DNA from 2 places in the Modicisalibacter sp. 'Wilcox' genome. Region 2 is predicted to be linked to the other one. Evidence: riboswitches for the same ligand, from Rfam matches in the RefSeq annotation. Region 2 holds a riboswitch; the other holds the start of a gene.
What was found. Region 2 has a riboswitch for thiamine pyrophosphate ahead of thiC (phosphomethylpyrimidine synthase ThiC). Riboswitches for the same ligand answer to the same signal wherever they lie in the genome.
Positions count from the first base shown of each region.

Region 1: another riboswitch for thiamine pyrophosphate. It lies ahead of G7A98_RS01335 (sodium:solute symporter); the one in region 2 lies ahead of thiC (phosphomethylpyrimidine synthase ThiC).

Region 1 covers NZ_WNXF01000001.1:300,053-307,711, forward strand. Annotated here, with positions in the region: gene G7A98_RS01325 (XRE family transcriptional regulator) at 1-153, shown strand, start outside; gene ilvD (dihydroxy-acid dehydratase) at 241-1,935, opposite strand; gene G7A98_RS01335 (sodium:solute symporter) at 2,053-3,450, opposite strand; TPP riboswitch at 3,441-3,553, opposite strand; gene G7A98_RS01340 (hypothetical protein) at 3,708-4,397, shown strand; gene G7A98_RS01345 (CoA-acylating methylmalonate-semialdehyde dehydrogenase) at 4,439-5,938, opposite strand; gene G7A98_RS01350 (protein adenylyltransferase SelO) at 6,107-7,582, opposite strand.
Region 2 covers NZ_WNXF01000007.1:27,932-35,590, forward strand. Annotated here, with positions in the region: gene G7A98_RS08235 (PQQ-dependent sugar dehydrogenase) at 1-58, shown strand, start outside; gene G7A98_RS08240 (methylated-DNA--[protein]-cysteine S-methyltransferase) at 61-579, shown strand; gene G7A98_RS08245 (EamA family transporter) at 570-1,496, opposite strand; TPP riboswitch at 1,647-1,767, shown strand; gene thiC (phosphomethylpyrimidine synthase ThiC) at 1,840-3,741, shown strand; gene G7A98_RS08255 (heavy metal translocating P-type ATPase) at 4,013-6,667, opposite strand; gene G7A98_RS08260 (L,D-transpeptidase family protein) at 6,823-7,659, shown strand, end outside.

The DNA of each region.
Region 1 (7,659 bases), on a different contig from region 2:
GCCCGACGCGCCGGTGTTCCCAGCCAGCGCATCAGCGACCTGCTGGCCGGTCGCCTGGAGCACTTCTCCGCCGAGGAGCTCAAGGCCATCCGCGACAGCATGCCGGCCGTCGCCGAGGACATCGACGACCCCCTGCAGCCCACGCCACCCTAGACGTCAAACGCCTCTCGTGTAGCAGCCAGCTCCTCGCCGGTCCGGCCGCCCGTGTGTATCCCTCACGACGGCCGAGCCGGGCACACGTCACTCGGGCAGGTCGGTCACCGCCCCCAGCGAGGCCGAACTCACCGTGCGCGCGTACTTGGCCAGCACGCCGCGGCGATAGCGCGGTGCCGGCTGGTGCCAGGCGGCGCGACGCCGCTCGAGCTCCTCGGAGCTCAGGGCGACATCGATGGTGTCGGCCTCGGCGTCGATGGTGATCTCGTCGCCGTCCTCGACCAGCGCAATCGGCCCGCCGTTGAACGCCTCGGGCGTGACGTGGCCGACCACGAAGCCGTGACTGCCGCCGGAGAAACGCCCGTCGGTGATCAGCGCCACCGAGTCACCCAGACCGCGCCCCATGATCGCCGAGGTCGGGGTGAGCATCTCGCGCATCCCCGGTCCGCCGCGCGGCCCCTCGTAGCGGATCACCACCACGTCGCCGGCGACCACGCTGCCGTCGTTGATGCGCGCCTGGGCCTCCTCCTCGGAACCGAACACCCGGGCGCGGCCGGTAAAGCGCGTGCCCTCCTTGCCGGTGATCTTGGCCACCGCGCCTTCCGGGGCCAGGTTGCCGCGCAGGATGCGCAGGTGGCTCTGCGCCTTGAGCGGGGCATCGAGCGGCTGGATGATCCGCTGATCGCTCGGATAGGGCGCGACGTCGGCCAGGTTCTCGGCCAACGTGCGCCCGGTCACGGTCAGACAGTCGCCATGCAGCAGACCGGCGTCGAGCAGCGTCTTCATCAGCGGCTGGATGCCGCCGATCGCCACCAGCTCGCTCATCATGTAGTGGCCGCTCGGCCGCAGGTCGGCGAGCACCGGGACGCGCCGACCGAGGCGCGTGAAGTCGTCGAGCGTCACCTCGGCGCCGATCGCGCTGGCCATGGCGACCAGGTGCAGTACCGCGTTGGTCGAGCCGCCCAGGGCGATGACCAGGGTGATGGCGTTCTCGAAGGCCTCGCGGGTCATGATGTCGCTGGGCTTGATGTCGCGCTCGAGCAGCTCGAGCACCGCGGCGCCGGCGGCGCGGCTGTCGTCGCGCTTGGTCTGCGAGACGGCGTTCTGCGCCGAACTGCCCGGCAGACTCATGCCCAGCGCCTCGATCGCCGAGGCCATGGTGTTGGCGGTGTACATGCCGCCGCAGGACCCCGGCCCGGGAATCGCCGTCTCCTCGATCTGCTTGAGTTCGATGCGGTCGATGTCACCGCGGGAATGCGCGCCCATCGCCTCGAACACCGAGACGATGTCGGTGTGGTTCTCGCCCGGCAGGATGGTGCCGCCGTAGACGAACACCCCGGGCCGGTCGAGGCGCGCCAGGCCGATCAGGCAGCCCGGCATGTTCTTGTCGCAGCCACCGATCGCCACCACGCCGTCGAAGCCCTCGCAACCCGCCACCGCCTCGATCGAGTCGGCGATGATCTCGCGCGAGACCAGCGAGTACTTCATGCCCTCGGTGCCGTTGGCGATGCCGTCCGAGATGGTGATGGTGTTGAAGATCACCCCCTTGCCGCCCGCCGCGTCGGCACCGGCCCGCGCCTCGTCGGCCAGGCCGCCGATGTGGCTGTTGCACGGCGTCACCTGGCTCCAGGTCGAGGCGATGCCCACCTGCGGGCGGGTGAAGTCCTCGTCGGAAAAGCCCACCGCCCGCAGCATGGCGCGGCTGGCGGCCTTTCCCGGCCCGTCGACGACCGGGCCGGAGTAACGGCGACGCGGGTCCGGGGTGGTGTTCTGATCGCTCATCGGTCCTCTCCACGGCTGCTCGATGTCATTTCAACATAGCGCCTCAGTCTGGAAGCGGACCGGAGAGGACGCAAATCCGCGACGATGGCTATGTTGTCGCGGAGTTCCCCGGCTGGGCTATCCCGCCTGCCAGGCCGGGTGCGGGCGCGCCAGCGCCACCAGCAGCGCCACCGCGCTGGAAGCGACCAGAGCCCCGGCGAACGGCGCGAGCGTGGTTTCGCCGCCCGGGAAGCTCGCCGCCAGCAACGCGTCACCCAGGCTGCCCCGGGCGATCCAGTCCGGCAGGATGGCGCCGACCAGGCCGGCCACTGCGCCGGCGGCGGCGGCCGGGGCACTCATCCGCGCCCACAGCCCCATCAGCACCGGCACCACTGCCGTGGCACACAGCAGATCGGCGATCAGGAACAGTCGCAGCACCGAATAGCCCTGCAGGGCCACCAGCACCGCCGGCACCATCAGCGCCAGGGTGAGCCAGCGCGCCGCGGCCAGCGAGACACCGTGGCGACTCAGGGCCTCTCCCTCGCCGACCAGCAGCGAGGCGATGCCGTTCTGCAGGGTGTCGACGCTCGAGGCCACCAGCGTCACCGCCAGCACCAGCACCAGCAGGGTCAGCCAGGCCGGCGCCGCACCAAGCAGCGCAAAGAAGGGCATCGGCGGCTCGCCGAGGTCGGCGCCGCTCATCGCCGCCAGGATGCCCAGCCCGCCGACGACCGCCACGACCAGCACGGTGGTGACGCCGCCCAGCACCGCGCCACGCCCCAGCGCGGCACCGTCGCGGGCCGCCCAGACCCGCTGCCAGTAGCCCTGGTGGAAGAGGTTGGCCGCCGTCACCGCGATGACCAGGGTCACGGCCACGTTCAGCGCCTCGCCGGCCGGCACGCTCGGCATGGCGGCGCCGGCCGGCAGCGCGGGCAGATCACCCAGCACCGCGCCCGCCACCAGCACCAGCAGCACGCCCAGCAGCAACGCCTGCCAGCGGTCGGTGACCAGGCTGGCCCGCAGGCCGCCCCAGGCGGTGTAGGCCAGCGTGGTCAGCGCCACGGCCACGATCGCCACGCTGCCCGCCAGCGGCGAGAGCAGCGCGGTGATGCCGCCGATGGCACTCAGTTCGGCGGCCAGGAAGCAGGCCATGTAGAGCACCGACAGCAACGCCACATAGCGGCGCATGCCGGTACCGAAACGCTCGGCGGCAAACTCGCCGATGCTGCGTCCCGTCGGCAGCCGGCGGCGGATCGCCGGCCCGCACAGCGCCAGCACGATGAACGGCAGCGCCGAGCCGATGGCATAGCCGGCCAGGGCCACCGGGCCGACGAAGGCCCCGACTTCCGGCGGCGCGAAGAGAATCCAGGCGCCCATGCCGGACGCCAGGAAGGACAGGCCCAGCGTGGTGCCGCGCTGGGAATTGCGCGCCGTCACGTAATCGTCGAGGGGCGAATCGGCGCGACCGGCGCGCAGTCCCAGAATGGCAAACAGCAACAGGGCCGCGCCCAGCACGGCCAGGGTGGCAAGATACATGTCGCGCTTCCTCCGCCGGTATTGACCGGATCAGGTTCCAGGGTCTGCGCCGCGGCCGGCACACTCTCAGCCCCGAGCGGACGGGGCTCCCCTGGCGACGTTGAATGTCGGGATGATTAAAGTTTTGCGGATATCGGTCGATAGACACGATTATCCGTCCTGCATTCGATCCCTGCCGACGGCAACCCGCCGTCTCAGGGTCGTGAAGCGATCTCACTCTACCAGAACACCAGACAACGATCAGACCCGAGATCCCCATGCCATACCACGAAGCCCAGGAACACGTGCCGGGCCGCCTGCACCGACTCTTCGATGATCCCTACCAGGCCTTCGGCAACGACATTCCGGACCGCTGGAGCCACCTGCCGCGTGCCCTGCAGGCCCTGCTGGCCCCCGCCCTGGAGACGGACAGCCTGCGGCTTCGCGTCGTGCACGGCTGGGAAAACGGCGACTTCGACCCGCGCCACCTGCAGCACAGCGACCACGCCCTGACCTGCCTGGACGACATGCGCCAGGTGCTCGCCGCCTACACCTCGGCCCGGGCCGAAGGCCGACCGTCACCCTGCGACAGCGCCTCGCTGCTGGCCGAGCCCCTGGAAGACGCCATTCGCCGCGCCGAGGCCGCCGGCCAGCCGATCGACGACGCCACGCGGCACAGCCCCGCTCGCTGGCCGGCCTTCACGCAGGGCCTTTACCTGTACACCCTGTTCAAGGTCTACAACCGCCTGACCTACGGCGAGGACGATGACTACCGCTCGACGTACTGCCTCACCCCGCAGGGTGAACGCGAGATTCACGAGTTCCATCTCGAGGAAGGGGAGTTCGCGGTGATCCTGCCGCGGGACGCGGACCCGGACGTCGCCACCCTGCTGGTCCTGCACGAAAGCCAGCTGGAGCCGATGATCCAGCTGCTCGAGCGCTGCGGGATCGCCACCACGCGCCGCTGATCCGGCATCGGGCCCGCCGCATCGCGCGGCGGGCCCGGCCGTCAGCCCATCGAGATCGTGCTGTTGACGCCGCTGGAGATGTTCTCCGGCTCGAACCAGCGCGCGGTGACGGTCTTGGTCTGGGTCCAGAACTGGATCGCCTGCTTGCCGTTGGGCCCCAGGTCGCCGAGCTTCGAGGCCCGCGAGCCGGTAAAGCTGAAGTAGGCCACCGGCACCGGGATCGGCACGTTGATACCCACCTGCCCCACGTCAATGTCGGCCTCGAAGCGCCGCGCCACCCAGCCGGAATTGGTGAAGATCGCCGTGCCGTTGCCGTTGGGGTTGGCGTTGATGAAGGCGATGGCGTCATCGAGGGTCTCGACGCTCACCACGCACAGCACCGGGCCGAAGACCTCCTCGCGATAGATGGTCATCTCGGCGGAGACGTCGCTGAAGATCGTCGGGCCGACGAAGTTGCCGTCGGGATAGCCGTCGACCGTCAGGCCGCGGCCGTCGAGACGCAGCGTCGCGCCCTCGGCCTCGCCCTGGCCGATCAGGCCGAGCACCCGCTCCCGCGCCGCCGGCGAGACCAGCGGCCCCAGATCGGCGTCCTCCTGGGTACCGGGCCCGACCTTGAGCTGCCCGGCGCGCTCGACGATCTCGTCGAGCCAGTCGCGGGCCTCGCCGACCAGCACCAGCACCGAATTGGCCATGCAGCGCTGGCCGGCGGCGCCGAAGGCCGAGCCCAGCACGTTGTTGATCGCCTGGCTGCGGTTGGCGTCGGGCATCACCACGCAATGGTTCTTGGCGCCCATCATCGACTGCACGCGCTTGCCGGCGGCCCCGGCGCGCTCGTAGATGTGCGTGCCGACCCGGGTCGAGCCGATGAACGACAGCGCCTTGATGTCCGGATGGTCGCACAGCCGGTTGGCGACCTCGGGCCCGCCGTGCACCACGTTGAGCACCCCGGGCGGCACCCCGGCCTCGTGGGCCAGCTCGACCAGGCGCATGGTCGACGACGGGTCCTGCTCGGAGGGCTTGAGCACGAAGGTGTTGCCGGTGGCGATGGCCAGCGGGAACATGAAGCACGGCAGCATGATCGGGAAGTTGAACGCCGTGATGCCGGCGCCCACGCCCAGCGGCTGGTGCAACGAATAGACGTTGACGTCGCTGGCGACGTTCTCGGCGATCTCGCCGAGCTGCAGGCTGGTGATCGAGCAGGCATGCTCGACCACCTCCAGCCCGCGCCCCACCTCGCCCTTGGCATCGGGCAGCGTCTTGCCGTGCTCCTCGGTGATCAGTGCGGCGAGTTCCGCGGTATGCTCGCGAATCAGCGCCTGGAAGGCGAGCATGATGCGCATGCGCCGGGCCAGCGGCACCTTGCGCCAGGTGGTGAAGGCCTCCCGTGCGCTGGCCACCGCGCGATCGACCTCCTCGAGCGTGGCGAACGGCACCCGGGCGACCACTTCCTGGGTCGCCGGATTGAGCACCTCGCGCCACTCGCCGGACTGCGAGGGCACGGACTGACCATCGATATACAGCGCGATTTCACGAACGGGCATGTTGGCGGCTCCTGACGGAGCGAGCGCGGCAGCGGCCGGCTCGCCGATTGTGGTTGTTCTTCGCGCGGTGCCGCGGGTTGGCCCGGACAGACGCGGCGACTTATCCCCTCAAGATTAGCCACACGAGGATTCCCCGGACAATAGGCGGAGCTTCTCAGGTGCCGCAGATCAGGTACCGCAGAAGGTACGAAACACCCGCTCGCTCGGCGCCGCCGGCAGTGTGTACACTTCGCGACCGGGCTGCGCCTCGAAGGGCCGGGCGAGGACCTCGCGCAGGGTCTCGAAGGGCGCGAAATCGCCTTCGTAGGCGGCGGCCAGCGCCTCCTCGACCCGGTGATTGCGGGGAATGTAGAGCGGATTGACCGTGCGCATACGCGAGGCGATGGCGGCCCCGTCGGCGTCCTCTCTTGCCAGCCGAGCCTGCCAGCGCTCCAGCCAGGCCTCGAGGGGCTCGCGACGCTCGGTCAGTTCGAACAGGGCCGGGCGAGCCTCGGCGGATTCGGCGACATCGGCCAGCTGGCGGAAGCTCAGGGTGAAGTCGGCACCGCCGGCATGCAGCGCCTCGAGCAGCGACTCGGCAAGCTCGAAATCCCCCTCCTCCTCGCGCGCCAGGCCCAGTTTGGCACGCATCACCGCCAGCCATTCGGCATCGTACTGGCCGGGGCAGGCCTCGAGAACCCGGGTCGCGCGCTCGATGCCGCGCTGGCGATCGTCGTCGATCAATGGCAGCAGGGCCTCGGCGAAACGCGCCAGATTCCACTGCACGACACCCGGCTGATTGCCGTAGGCGTAACGCCCGCGCTCGTCGATGGAGCTGAACACGGTGCGCGGGTCGTAGGCCTCCATGAAGGCGCAGGGGCCGTAGTCGATGGTCTCGCCGGCGACCGAGGTATTGTCGGTATTCATCACGCCATGGATGAACCCCACACCCATCCAGCGCGCCACCAGGGCCGCCTGGCGCTGCTGGACGGCCTCGAAGAGGTCCAGATAGCGCGTTTCAGGCGGCTCTTCGTCCAGATGGGGATAGTGTCTGGCGATCGCCTCGTCGGCCAGGGTGCGCAGGGCATCGATGTCGCCCCGGGCGGCGAAGTACTGGAAGGTGCCCACCCGCAGGTGACTGTCGGCCACGCGGGTCAGCACGCCACCGGGCTCGGGGATACGGCGAAAGACCCGCTCGCCGCTGGCCACCGCGGCCAGCGAGCGGGTGGTGGGAACGCCCAGCGCATGCATCGCCTCGCTGACCAGATACTCGCGCAGCACCGGACCCAGCGGCGCCCGACCGTCGCCACCGCGGGAGAACGGCGTGCGTCCGGCACCCTTGAGCTGCACGTCGCGCAGCCGGCCGTGACGATCGGTCACCTCGCCGAGCAACACCGCACGGCCATCGCCCAGGCTGGGCACGAAGTTGCCGAACTGGTGGCCGGCGTAGGCCTGGGCCAGCGGTTCGGCACCGGGCGGCACCACATTGCCGGAGAACCACTCGGTCGCCTGGCGCTCGTCGAAAGCCGCGAGATCGAAACCCAGCTCCTCGGCCAGCGGCCGGTTGAAGGCGATCAGGTGCGGTGCCTCGACCGGCACGGGGTCGAAGCGCGCGAAGAAATGTGCCGGCAGGCGCGCATAACGCAGCGTGAAGGGGGAAAACATGGGGATACTCCCGTCGATGACTGGCCAGGTTTTGTACGAAAACTGCCTGCGCTCGCCGACTTTTCGTACAAACCCGG
Region 2 (7,659 bases):
CGATAGCGGCGAGACCGGGCTCTACCGGCTGACCGTCGACACCTCAGGGGAGAATTGACCATGCTCAGGCAATCCCGCATGCACTCGCCGCTCGGCGAGATGCTGCTGCGCGCCGAGGGCGACGCCCTTACCGGGGTCTATTTCGTCGGCCAGCGCCACTATCCCAACGACATTCTCGGCGACATCGACGACGCGGCCACCGGCGACGCCCCCCTGCTTGCCGAGGCCGGGGCCCAGGTCGATGCCTATTTCGCCGGGCGCCTCGAGCGCTTCTCGCTGCCGCTCGCGCCGTCGGGCAGCGACTTCCAGCAGCGCGTCTGGCAAGCCCTCGCCGCCATTCCCTACGGCGAACGCGCAACCTACGGCGAACTCGCCCACCGGCTGGGGCTGGCGCCCGGCGCGGCCCGCGCGGTGGGTACCGCCGTCGGACGCAACCCGCTGACCATCGTGGTGCCCTGCCACCGGGTGGTCGGCAGCAAGGGCGCCCTGACCGGCTACGCCGGGGGGCTGGAACGCAAGCGCGCGCTGCTCGACCTCGAGGCCGGGCAGCGCGTCGAACCCGGTGTGGCTCAAGCCTGATCGCCGGCACCCGGCGCTGCACCTGCCCGCCGTGGTGCCGGCTTGAAGAGGATCAGCCACAGCGCCACGGCGATCAGCGCGCCGCCGATGCCGTGGGCCAGGGTCACCCGCTCGCCGAGGAACAAGGCCCCCCAGAGCACGCCGAACGCCGGCACCAGCATGGTCACCGTCAGTGGCTTGACCGGCCCCAGCTCCTGCAGCAGGCGGAAGTAGAGCAGATAGGCCAGCGCCGTGCAGGCCAGCCCCAGCGCCAGCATTGCGCCCCAGACGTCGGGTTGTACCCAGGTCGACAGCGACGGCCGGGTCGCGACCTCGGTCACCATCAACGGCGCCAGCGCCAGGCTCGCGCCGAGCTGGGTGCCCAGCGCCAGCAACCGCGAATCCAGCCCGCCCCGCTCGGCGATGAAGCGCTTGACCAGAAAGCCCGACAGCCCGTAGCAGCCCGCCGCCACCAGGCAGGCCAGCGCACCGCCCGCAAGCTGCCAGCTCAAGGGTACCGGGCCGGCCTGCACCAGCACGCCGACGCCCACCACGCCCAGAGAGACGCCAATCAGCCGCTCGCGGGTCATTGCCTCGGAAAAGAAGGCCGCGCCGATCATCACCCCCATCAGGGGCGTGGTGGCGTTGAACATCGCCGAATAGCCGGCCGGGAGCACCTGGGCGGCGAGACAGAACATCGCGAAGGGCACCCCGGAGTTGACCACACCGATCAGCAGCGTGGCCCGCCCCCTGCCCTGGAAGCGCCACGGCACACGCAACACCGCGAGAATCGCCATCAGCCCCAGCGCCCCCAGCAGCACACGGAAGAAGGCGGTGGAGAAGGCGCCCAGTGCCGGTGCAGCGATGCGCATGAACAGAAAGCTCGCACCCCATAGGGCGGAAAGCAGCAACAGGCGAAGCGAGGCATCCAGTGGCATGGCGGGTTCCCGGCGTAGTGATCGAATCGACGCTTATATTACCCGCAATGCCGCGCCGCGACCGGTCGCTTTCGGCCAACGAAGCCTCACCGCAGCCGCTTGACCCGCCGCCCGCCCTGCACCAGACTGCTCCGGCGCGTGAATTGCGCGCAACGCTTGACGGGGTGCCGGTGGAACCGGCTGAGATCACCCTATGCCCGCGGGCATCACGGTGGATCCCGATGAACCTGATCCGGCTAGTACCGGCGTAGGGATCAAGCGGAGGACCCGAACCGTGCTGTCCGCCATCCGGCTCCTTCCCGCCTACGCTGTGCGCCGCCCAGACCGTGTGGAGCACAAGAGCATGTCCAACGATACCTCCCTGACCCGCCACGCCCTGGCCGAGACCGCGCGCGTCGACGCCGCCGCCGTGGCCCCGCTGCCCGGTTCACGCAAGGTGTACGTCGAAGGCTCGCGGCCCGATATCCGCGTGCCCTTCCGCGAGATCAGCCTGTCGCCGACCCGCACCTCCGGTGCCGACGAGGAGAACCCGCCGCTGCTGGTCTACGACACCTCCGGCCCCTACACCGACCCGGAGGCCGCCATCGACCTGCGCAAGGGGCTCCCCGAGCTGCGTCGCGCCTGGATCGAGGCCCGCGGCGACACCGACTACCTCGACGGCCCGACCTCGGAGTATGGCCGCCGGCGCGCCAACGACCCGCGCCTGGCCAACCTGCGCTTCGACCTCCAGCGCACCCCGCGCCGCGCGAAGGAAGGCCGTAACGTCACCCAGCTGCACTATGCCCGCCAGGGCATCGTCACCCCCGAGATGGAATTCATCGCCATCCGCGAGAATCAGCGCCGCCAGGCGCTGGGGACCGACGAGGTCGAGCGCATCCTCGGCCACCAGCACCCGGGCGAGAACTTCGGCGCCCGCCTGCCCGAGGAGATCACCCCGGAATTCGTGCGCGACGAGGTGGCCGCGGGCCGCGCCATCATCCCGGCCAACATCAACCACCCGGAATCCGAGCCGATGATCATCGGCCGCAACTTCCTGGTGAAGATCAACGGCAACCTGGGCAACTCGGCGGTGACCTCCTCCATCGAGGACGAGGTCGACAAGATGACCTGGGGTATCCGCTGGGGCGCGGACACCATCATGGATCTCTCCACCGGACAGAACATCCACGAGACCCGCGAGTGGATCATCCGCAACGCCCCGGTGCCCATCGGCACCGTGCCGATCTACCAGGCGCTGGAGAAGGTGGGCGGCGTCGCCGAGAATCTCACCTGGGAGATCTTCCGCGACACCCTGATCGAGCAGGCCGAGCAGGGGGTGGACTACTTCACCATCCACGCCGGCGTACTGCTGCGCTACGTGCCGCTGACCGCGAAGCGCACCACCGGCATCGTCTCCCGCGGCGGCTCGATCATGGCCAAGTGGTGCCTCTATCATCACCGCGAGAGCTTCCTCTACGAGCACTTCGAGGAGATCTGCGAGATCTGCAAGCGCTATGACGTCGCCTTCTCGCTGGGCGACGGCCTGCGCCCCGGCTCGGTGGCGGACGCCAACGACGCGGCCCAGTTCGCCGAGCTCGAGACCCTGGGCGAGTTGACCCGCATCGCCTGGCGGCACGACGTGCAGGTGATGATCGAGGGCCCCGGCCACGTGCCGATGCACCTGATCAAGGAGAACATGGACAAGCAGCTTGCCGAGTGCGACGAGGCGCCCTTCTACACCCTCGGGCCGCTGACCACCGACATCGCACCGGGCTACGACCACATCACCTCCGGCATCGGCGCGGCGATGATCGGCTGGTACGGCTGCGCCATGCTCTGCTACGTCACGCCCAAGGAGCACCTGGGGCTGCCCAACAAGGACGACGTCAAGACCGGCATCATCACCTACAAGATCGCCGCCCACGCCGCCGACCTCGCCAAGGGCCACCCAGCCGCCCAGCGTCGTGACAACGCCCTGTCCAAGGCGCGCTTCGAGTTCCGCTGGGAGGATCAGTTCAACCTCGGCCTCGACCCCGACACCGCCCGCGAGTACCACGACGAGACCCTGCCCAAGGACTCGGCCAAGGTGGCCCACTTCTGCTCGATGTGCGGGCCCAAGTTCTGCTCGATGAAGATCAGCCAGGAAGTGCGCGACTACGCCAAGGACAAGGGGCTCGAGGGTGACCGCGAGGCGGTCGAGCGCGGCATGGCGGAACAGGCCGAGAAGTTCCGCGAGCAGGGCGCCGAGCTGTACAAGGAGGTGTAAGAAGGCTTGTGACGTGGCTATCTCATGACGACACCTAGGCCCGACGCTAAAGGGAATCGGGAACAGGTCCGAAGAGGGGTCCGACGCCAGGCCGAAAAGAGATCCCTCCCATTTCGGCATTCCCGCCATCCATGGCGGTCAGATAGCGTCGGTAGCCTCCAGGGAAGGATTCATGGCGCCCCGGAGGGCCGGCCCCGCTCGCAGGCCTGTCGACGATTCGCTCCGCGGGCCGAGCCATTGGCGCAAACGTCCATATCCCCGGCAGGGCTCTTCACGCTCCCAACGGCGATCCACTCGCCGGTGCTTCCCTCGATGTCGGTGACGGCTCCGCCCTGCCGCCGGGCCGGGCCCGCAGCAGGCGCAACGCATTGAGCGTGACCAGCACGGTCGCCCCGGTGTCGGCGAGGATCGCCAGCCACAGCCCGGTGATGCCCAGCACGGTGGTGACCAGGAAGATCCCCTTCAGACCCAGCGCGATGGCGATATTCTGGCGGATGTTGGCCATGGTCTCGCGGGCCAGGCCGATCATCGCCGCGACATCGCCCACCCGGTTGCGCAGCAGCGCGCCGTCGGCGGTCTCCAGGGCCACGTCGGTGCCCGAGCCCATCGCCACGCCGACATGCGAGGCGGCCAGCGCCGGGGCGTCGTTGATGCCGTCGCCGACCATCATCACCCGCTCCCGCGCGGCCAGCTCGCGGATCATTGTCACCTTGTCGTCGGGCAGCAGCCCGGCGCGGTGTTCGAGCCCCATGTCACCGGCGATTGCCGCTGCCGTACGCGGGTTGTCGCCGGTGAGCATCAGCGAGCGCACGCCCATGGCGTCCAGCGCGCGCACCGCCTCGACGGCATCCGGCCGCGGCTCGTCGCGCAGCGCGATCAGGCCGACCGCCACGGCGTCGTCGATCACCACCACGGCGGTCTTGCCGGCCTGCTCGCACTCGGCGATGCGCGCGCTCAACGCCTCCGGCAGCGCAACCTGCTCGGCGGCATGACGCGGCGAGACGACCTGCACACGCCGTCCTGCCAGGCGCGCCGCCATGCCCTGACCGGCGATGACCTTGGCCTCGCTCACCCGGGTCAACGGCAGCTCGCGTTCCTGCGCGTGCCGGAGGATCGCCTCGGCCAGCGGGTGGCTGGAGCCCTGCTCGACACTCGCGGCCAGCGCGGTGACGGCATCGGCCCCACCCGCTTCGTCGGCCGGAATGACATCGGTGACCACTGGCTGCCCGGCGGTCAGGGTCCCTGTCTTGTCGAAGGCCACCATACTGGCCCGGGCGGTCGCCTCGATCACCGCACCGCCCTTGAGCAGCAGACCGTGGCGCGTGCCCACCGACAGCGCCGAGGCGATCGATGCCGGCACCGAGATCACCAGCGCGCAGGGGCAGCCGATCAGCAGCAGCGCCAGGGCGCGATAGGTCCACTCGCCCCAGGCGCCGCCGAAGGCCAGCGGCGGAATCACGGCGACCAGCACCGCAATCCCCACCACGATGGGCATGTAGACACGGCTGAAACGGTCGACGAAGCGCTCGGTGGGCGCACGGGCCTCCTGGGCTTCCTCCACCAGTCGGATGATCCGCGCGATGGTGTTGTCCTCGGGAGGACGGGTCACGCGGACGCGCAGCACGGCGTCGCGGTTGATCGATCCGGCGTAGACGGCAGCCTCGACGCCCTTGGCCACCGGCACCGATTCGCCGGTCACCGGCGATTCGTCGATCGCCGAGTCGCCCTCGAGGATCTCGCCGTCCGCGGGAATCCGATCACCGGGACGCACCACCACCACCTGGCCAACCTTGAGCTGCGCTGCATCCACCGAACGGGTCTCGCCGGCCTCGGTCTCGAGCCGGGCGCTGCGGGGCACCAGATCGGCCAGCGAACGGATGCCCGCCCGGGCCCGGTCGGCGGCCACGCCTTCGAGGATTTCACCGATCGAGAACAGAAAGATCACCAGCGCCGCCTCCTCGGCGGCGCCGATGATCAGGGCGCCGCTGGCGGCGATGGTCATCAGCATCTCGATGGTGAAGGGCATGCCGACCCGGGCGGCGGTCAGCGCGCGCCGAGCGATCGGCACCAGCCCCACCAGACAGGCGGCGAAGAAGCCCCAGTAGGCCACTGTCTCGCCGCTGAACAGCCGCAGCAGCGTCGCGGCGGCCAGTGCCCCGCCACTGGCCAGTACCAGCCGCCCCTTACCGGTGGCGTACCAGCGCGGGCGCGACGCTTCGCCCGAGCCTGCCTCGGTGGCCGAGGTCTCGCTGCGCAGCGCCACCTCGTAACCCAGCTGGCTCACCGTGGTCGTGACCGTCTCGGCCGAGGTCCGCGCCTCGTCCAGTGACAGCGAGAGGGTCTCGTTCATCACCGAAACGCGAATGTCGGCGACGCCGGGCAGCTTTTCCAGCGCGCCGCGAATCGTTGCCGCGCAGCTCGGGCAGTCCATGCCGCCCACCGACCAGACCCGCTGGTCCTCAGCGGGTGACGCCGGCGCCTCGTCCGCGCCAGGTTCATGACCGCCACAGCAGTCGCCGGCGGCGTGATCGTGACCGTGGCCGTGGCCGTGGCCGTCGGCATGCTCGTGCCCCGAACAACAGTCGTCGGCATCGTGGCCAAGCTGATCATCATGGCCATGGTCGTGGGTGTGCTCGTGTCCCGAACAGCAGCCGGCGCCGTGTTCGGCACCCCGGGGCGCCGTCCGGGGCGCAGTACGATGAACGCCATAGCCCAGACGCTCGACGGTCGTCTCGACCATTTCCGGACTCGTCTGCTCGCCCTCCAGTTCGAGGGACAGGCGTTCCTTGATGACCGAAACCTGAACATCGCTGACGCCTTTCAGGCGCTCCAGCGCACCGCGGATCTTGCCGGCACAGCTCGGACAATCCATGCCCTCGACACGCCATTCGTGATGCCCTGCCATGGTCTGCTCGGTTACCGCCATTGGAAATCCCCTCGTGTCGCCATGCCTATCGCTGACGCAAAGGCTATTGTCTGTAGCTGCTACAGACTCAACCCCCGCATCGTCATGGACCCCGACCCCGCCTTGCGGTAGCTTAGGCGGCTCGTGATTCCACGGATCCAAGGAAGAGACAGTCGATGCAATCCCAGCGATTTCGGCGGATCGCCGCGGCCCTGATGGGGAGCGCCCTGCTCCTGTGCGGCGCCGCGACGGCGCGGGCGGCCGAGGATGCGCCCCCCGTCGGCCACTACCCGCTGCCCGAATCGGGCGACATCGTCGGACACACCCAGATCGTCACGGCCAGCCATGACGATACCGTGGTGGATATCGGCCTGAACCACGGCATCGGCTTCGATGCCATGCGCCTGGCCAACCCGACGCTCAACATGTGGCTGCCCGGCGAGGGCACCGACGTGGTGGTGCCGACCCGCTTCATCCTGCCGCCCGGCCCCCGCCAGGGCGTGGTGATCAACCTGGCCGAGAAGCGCCTTTATTTCTACCCACCGGCCGGCAAGGACGAAGCCGCCCGCGTGGAGACCTATCCGGTCGGCGTGGGGCGCATGGACTGGCAGACACCGCTGGGCACCACCACCATCACCACCAAGATCGAGAACCCGGCCTGGTACCCGCCACAGAGCATCCGCGAGGAACGCGCCAGGACCGGCAAGCCGGCGCTGCCGCGGGTGGTGCCGGCCGGCCCGGACAATCCGCTCGGCGACTACGCCATGCTGCTCGACATCCCCGGCTACATGATCCACGGCACCAACCGGCCGCGCGGCGTGGGCATGCAGGTCTCCCACGGCTGCATCCGCATGCTGCCCCGGGACATCGACAACCTGGTGCATCGCCTCCCCGACGGCACCCAGGTTCGTATCATCAATCAACCGGTCAAGCTCGGCTGGGACAACGGCCTTCTGTACGCCCAGATCTATCCGCCCGCCGAGGGCGAGAGCCAGGCACAGGAAGTCAGCGAT